Regions from separate parts of the Pseudoalteromonas sp. 4NS20-0020 genome, predicted to be linked through region 2. Evidence: predicted binding sites of a transcription regulator. Region 2 holds the regulator's gene; the other holds the start of a gene.

Region 1 (3,422 bases), on a different contig from region 2:
AATGATGTTTTAAATCTTATGTAACAATTATGAATTATTTAAATAACAACACTTGCTTTTGTGGAAACCAAAAAAATTACGAAGATTGCTGTGAACCACTGCTATTAGGTGATAAACAATCAGAAACACCGGAGCAGTTAATGCGCTCTAGGTATACAGCTTACGTACAAAAAAATGCTAAATACGTATACCAAACATATGCAAGTGAAAAGCAAGCTGAAAACCCTATAAATGAAATTAAAGAATTTGCGACCAGTTGTCGATTTGTAAGCTTATCTGTTATTGAAACAAACAGCGATGAAAATAAAGGGGTCGTTGAGTTTAAAGCTACCTATTTTTATCAAAACCTATATTGTGTGTTACATGAGCGCTCTCAATTTATAAAAGAGCAACACCAGTGGCGATATCTCGATGGTATTATATTTCCGGTCGCTGATATAAAAGTTGGCAGGAATGATGATTGCCCTTGTGGCAGCGCAAAAAAATACAAAAAATGCCATAGCGCGTAATCCCCTCTTTTTAAGTGAAGTACATTATTTACTTCACTCCGTTGCTAATTAAATACTCACATTTAATGCATAGCTTCGTAAATTTATTAAACACAACTCCCTTTATAACCTTTTAGATTTAGTACTAACTCTATTAATGAAGTGGTTAATATTGAGGGAAAAGGTAGCATTAATAACAATTTAACAGTTAAAGCCCTAAAACGATGTAAAATACTTTGAGCTAGCTCAAAAGAAAAAAGCTTGAAGGTAATCTATAGGCATAAAAAATGGGCCAATGGCCCATTTAAATAATTTGATATGCACAAACGCTAATTATTACTCGTCGTTATCAAGGTCTAGCTGTTGACGCTGTGCAGGTTTTGCCAATATTTCTAAGTAAAAAGACATCAATTCTTGCTTTTCAATATCGCTAATACAGTTGCTGATTTCAGCTACATGAACCACTTGCGCATCTTCAACCGTTTTACCAAACTTACAGTCAAATGCCCAATAATCTGCATCTTCTGGTAGAGTTTTGTTGCGCTCTCTTTTCAAATATTTTTTCACTTCATGCTTTGCAGCATCAACCATACGAGGGTATTTGATTTTCTCGTGATTTAGCGTGAATGTTTTCTTCATTACGTTCCTAATTACCTTGGTTTAATGATAACGGCATTCATGTCATACCATTTGTAGCCATTATAGCAATTGCATTTAATTTTTGGATGCTTTTTTTACATTAAATCAATTTTTAGTCAATTCGGATTTGGCGCAGTCGTAAAATTTAATCAGTGATGGGTAGTGTTACTAGACACTATTTGATGAAATCATAAATTATGCCATCGTCAAATGTAATGGTTCACGCTGATTTACGTCTGTTAGAACGTCATAAAAGCCTGCGACATCCATTTTTGGATTATCTATTTCTATTTCGTCTTTTTGTAAACGTCTTCGCACAGCAAGTTCACAATTATCTATAATGGGTAGGGGTATGTGGTTTACATCATCTCTAATCGAAAAGGGCTCAGGGTTTAAACACTGATTTAGCTTTATATCGGCCATGCCTTTATTCTCACCAACCAAAGACAAACGCTGTGCATTAAACTGCCCAATTAGCATATTAAATTCACTGGGTGCTAATGGCTGCTTTGGTCCTGCTCCTAATTGCTCTCTTAACTGCGCTTCTTGAGTTGTGTTATCTTCAATTTCACTTTTAGGTAAATGAAATTGACTAAAATCTAAAGCATCTTGTGAAAGCATTGCTAACAGCAATGAAAATTCACCACGGCGGTCTGCATGTACACTTTGGTTTAACCGAGTACTTAATTGCTGCTCTGTGATTAACAAATCATCGATTTGCATAGACTTTAGCCGATTGGAATGAGTAATGAATATTTATCGGCTTTATTTAAATTTTCTTTAGCTTTTTTCTTTACTTAAAGGCACATTTTGCTATTATCAGCGCCGTTGCATTGGAGGGGTTCCCGAGCGGCCAAAGGGATCAGACTGTAAATCTGACGGCTCAGCCTTCGCTGGTTCGAATCCAGCTCCCTCCACCACTTTTCTTACCGCTAAGTTAAGTGGGGCCAAATGTAACAAAAATAGTGTGGAGGGGTTCCCGAGCGGCCAAAGGGATCAGACTGTAAATCTGACGGCTCAGCCTTCGCTGGTTCGAATCCAGCTCCCTCCACCACTTCTTCTATATTCCTATATTCCTATATTAAAATTAGCTTAAAACACCCACTGTAAACTTGTTCCCTGTGTTTTTAGCCAATCTGATGCAATTTTATGATCAGGAAAAAATGCCTCTACTCTAGCCCAAAAGTCCTTACTGTGGTTTAAATACTGCAAATGAGCCAGTTCATGCACTATTACATAATCAATAACGGCATGAGGAGCCCCTATTAGGTGTAAATTAAAAGTTAGTTCTCGCCTGCTGTTGCAACTCCCCCAACGGCGCTTATATATGGCAATACTTAATTTTTGAGGCAATTCTTCTTTCATTATTTTGCAATAATAGTTAATACGCATTTCAATATACGCCGCCAACTTCTCTTCTAAATACTGTTTAATCAAACTTTCGTATTTACCATTGTAATTTTTTACTCTAGTAGAGTGTGTTACCAACAAAACATTATTGTGCTCTTGAATATCAGATAATGAGCTTTCTAAAAAACTTAATTTAACCCAGTCAGAAAATATCTTAATTTTATTATGGATAAGGGGATACTGCTTAATATCGACTGCATTAAGCTGCTTTTTTAATTGTGCTTCAATCCAGGGTTGCTTTTCAAGTAACCAGCTATCGATTTGTTTTTGGGCAACATAATGGGGGGCATATACAGTGACAGATTGATCATGAACCTTTATAGCGACTGTTTTTCTTCGTTTACTTTTTTTTAGTTGGTAATCAAACACTGCTTTCTCTCATTGACCTAATTTTAAGTACTCACTACAAATATTTATGCGCTAATCTGATGCAACCCTATTTTGGTTATCATCTGTGTCATTCATATGATAGCAAAATGCTTCTCTATCAGTTTGACAAAATAAATATAAAAAATAATAACTTGAAAACTATACGTTAAAAAATTGAAACAAACTCATTTTTTATACCGCTCTAGTTAATTAAGTATTTATTTATATGATGAATATATTAAACTGGCTACCTAAAGACTAATTTTTGAGCCAATATGCTATCTGCATTTTTTATTACAGACCACGACCCTAGCCTAGTAGTTAACGGCGTTTACGACCCTCTTTTAGTATCTATATCTGTTTTAATAGCAATATTTGCTTCTTTTTTTACAACCCGATTGATTGATTTAGCCAAAGAAACAAAATTTCATAATTATGAACGCCTAGCAAAATTTACTGCCGCAGCAATATTTTCGGCCGGTATTTGGAGTATGCACTTTATCGGTATGCTGGCCT
Region 2 (3,422 bases):
GTCGGTATGGGAATAGATAAAGATGTTGCTGAGCAAATGGCGTGCTTTGTACCTGACGATGTATCTCGCCAGCAAGGTTGGAAAGCACTTTTAACAATGGTTGAAGATCAGATGCAGACAACCAACAACGAGATTTTACGTCAAGGCGGTGTATACGCCTTAGTCGGCCCAACGGGTGTTGGCAAAACAACAACCGTTGCTAAATTAGCTGCGCTTGGCGCACAAAAATACGGTGCAGACAAAGTCGCTTTAATCACAACAGACACATACAGAATTGGTGCTTATGAGCAACTCGCCACTTATGGCCGAATTATAGGTTGTGGTGTAAAGCAAGTTAAAGATGCTAATGAATTAGCTGAAGTTTTATATCATTTACGAAATAAACGACTAGTATTAATTGATACTGCGGGTATGAGCCAACGCGACTTGCGCTTAACAGAGCAACTTAATACGCTAATGCGTAATCAGCGTGTTGATATTCGCAGTTATTTAGTGCTCAGCGCAACATCGCAAATACATGTGTTGCAAGAAACCGTTAGGCACTTTAAAAAAGTGCAGTTAAGTGGTTGTATATTCACCAAATTAGACGAATCTTTAAGTTTAGGTGAGATTATTAGTATAGCGATTCAAAATCGCCTTCCAATAGGGTATCTTACTAACGGTCAACGAGTACCAGAAGATATTCGAGTTGCAAATGCTGAAAAACTAGTTAAAAAGGCTGAGCAACTCTATTTAAAAAGAGCAAAAGCACAACATTCAAGGCACCAAGCAGTGGCGCCAAGCACAGTAGGGATGTATGATTAACACAGTATTAGATCAAGCAAGTGGCCTGCGCAAAATGAGTCAAAACAATAACAACGGCGTAAAAGTTATCGCTGTCACTGGCGGTAAAGGTGGAGTAGGAAAAACAAATGTTTCTCTGAATACTGCAATTGCATTAGGCCAGCAAGGTAACAGAGTGTTGGTTCTTGATGCCGATTTAGGCTTAGCAAACTGTGACGTTATGCTAGGACTACGTGTTGAACGTAACTTATCACATGTTTTATCTGGTGAATGTGAACTTGATGAAATTTTAGTTGAAGGCCCCGCAGGTATAAAGATTGTACCCGCAACATCAGGCTCTCAAAGTATGGTTGAATTGTCGCCTTCAGAGCACGCGGGACTTATACGGGCTTTTAGTGAATTAAATACAGAATTTGATATTTTAATTGTCGATACAGCCGCAGGTATTTCAGACATGGTGCTGAGTTTTTCTCGCGCGGCACAAGACGTCATGGTTGTTGTATGCGACGAGCCCACATCGATTACAGATGCTTACGCGCTCATTAAAGTGTTGAGTCGCGAGCATGGTGTATACAAATTTAAAATTGTTGCAAATATGGTCCGTAGTATGCGTGAAGGGCAAGAGTTATTTGCTAAACTTTCCAAAGTGACCGATCGTTTTTTAGATGTATCAATGGACCTGGTCGCAACGGTTCCCTACGACGAAAATATGCGCAAAGCAACGCGTCGCCAAAAAGTTATTGTAGAGCTTTTTCCTAATTCGCCGGCGGCACTTGCGTTTCAAGCGTTAGCAACAAAAGCAGTTAAATGGCCAATACCTAATCAACCATCAGGTCATCTGGAGTTTTTCATAGAGAAACTAGTAAACGGCTAATTATGACAACATTGGTGAATAAAGTTATGGGATATCAATCAGCACAAAATTTAAATGTGATTGTTGAAAAACATGCATCACTTGTCAAAAAAGTGGCATGTCATCTTATAGCGCGTTTACCAGCCAGCGTGCAGCTGGACGATTTAATACAATCAGGAATGATAGGTCTGATTGAAGCATCTAAAAGTTTTGATGCAACCAAAGGGGCTAGCTTTGAAACTTTTGCGGGGATTCGTATTCGTGGGGCAATGCTTGACGAGATGCGACGTGGCGATTGGGCACCCCGTTCAGTACATCGTAAAAGCCGTTTGGTGGCCGAAACAATTGCATTTTTAGAAAAAAGCTTAAACCGTGAGCCGACAGATATAGAAGTTGCTGAAAAACTTGAAATTTCGTTAAATGAGTACCATCATATCTTAAACGATGTAAATGCAAGTAAAGTACTCGGTATTGAAGACCTTGGTGTTGATGAAGATGCCATCAGTCCAGTGGGCCAAGATTTAGCGCTAGACAAACCGTTTAATAATGTTAAAAATGAGCGGTTTAACGAGTCTTTATTAGGTGCAATAAAATCTTTACCAGAACGTGATGCAATGGTGCTGTCTTTGTACTATAACGATGAAATGAATTTAAAAGAAATAGGGCATATACTCGATGTAAGTGAATCGCGTGTAAGTCAAATACATGGTCAGGCGATGATTAAGCTTAAAGCTAAAATCAATGACTGGATAAATTAGTAGTAAGTAAACAAGGTTAAGACCTCACTGGGGGATGTTTTGGATAAAAACATGAAAATTCTGGTTGTTGACGATTTTTCAACAATGAGACGTATTATTAAAAATCTGTTGCGTGACTTAGGTTTCACTAATGTTCAAGAAGCAGACGATGGGTCAACCGCTTTGCCGATGCTACAAAATCAAGTATTTGATTTTGTTGTTACCGATTGGAATATGCCAGGAATGCAGGGTATAGACCTACTAAGAGCAATACGTGCGGATGATAAGCTTAAACACATTCCAGTATTGATGGTAACGGCTGAAGCTAAAAAAGAACAAATTATAGCGGCAGCACAGGCAGGTGTTAATGGTTATATCGTTAAGCCATTTACTGCTGGAACACTCAAAACTAAATTAGAAAAAGTATTTGAACGTTTAGGCTAATGATAGGGGGAGAGGCTTATGTCAGCACTTGCTGCGCCTCAAATAACTTTAGAACAAGCTCGTCAGCTCGTTGTTTTTCTAGAAAACGGTGAGCAAGACAAAGCCAATCAGTTAATTTTAGATACCGCTTCTAAGGAGCAATCTGAAATATTTGCTGAGGTTGGAAAGTTAACCCGTCAATTGCATGAAGCTTTAAAAAGCTTTGAGCTAGACACTCGCTTATCTGACTTAACTACCGATGCTATTCCAGATGCAAAAAAACGGCTCAATTATGTTATAGAAATGACAGAAAATGCCGCGAATAAAACAATGGATGCAGTTGAGGCTAGCCTACCAATTGCTCAACAGTTGGCAGACGAAATATCTCATATCAAACCGACATGGGATCGCCTAATGAATCGAGAGATTGAGTTAGGGGAGTTTAAATCGTTATGCCACAGCATTGATAAGTTTATGAACAATTCTCATCATAAAACCGATGAGCTGCAAAGTTTGATGACTAATGTACTTATGGCACAAGACTATCAAGATTTAACCGGACAAGTTATTCGCCGAGTTATTGAGCTTGTTAGAGAAGTTGAAGAAAGCTTAATTCATCTTTTGAC

The links. The regulator FliA, encoded in region 2, starts transcription of late flagellar genes. The targets are predictions, from matches to a motif close to CTAAAGNTNNNNNNNNNNNNGCCGATA.
Region 1: the regulator FliA is predicted to act here: its motif matches at 1,885-1,911, upstream of AC27JL_RS07660 (VC2046/SO_2500 family protein).

What each region holds. Positions count from the first base shown of each region.
Region 1 is NZ_BAAJMI010000003.1:80,138-83,559, reverse strand. It holds gene AC27JL_RS07670 (YchJ family protein) at 30-509, shown strand; gene AC27JL_RS07665 (DUF6172 family protein) at 825-1,127, opposite strand; gene AC27JL_RS07660 (VC2046/SO_2500 family protein) at 1,323-1,850, opposite strand; tRNA gene AC27JL_RS07655 (tRNA-Tyr) at 1,963-2,047, shown strand; tRNA gene AC27JL_RS07650 (tRNA-Tyr) at 2,097-2,181, shown strand; gene AC27JL_RS07645 (M48 family metallopeptidase) at 2,220-2,906, opposite strand; gene AC27JL_RS07640 (MHYT domain-containing protein) at 3,182-3,422, shown strand, end outside.
Region 2 is NZ_BAAJMI010000001.1:641,074-644,495, forward strand. It holds gene flhF (flagellar biosynthesis GTPase FlhF) at 1-804, shown strand, start outside; gene AC27JL_RS02950 (MinD/ParA family ATP-binding protein) at 797-1,657, shown strand; gene AC27JL_RS02955 (RNA polymerase sigma factor FliA) at 1,684-2,394, shown strand; gene cheY (chemotaxis response regulator CheY) at 2,434-2,817, shown strand; gene AC27JL_RS02965 (protein phosphatase CheZ) at 2,836-3,422, shown strand, end outside.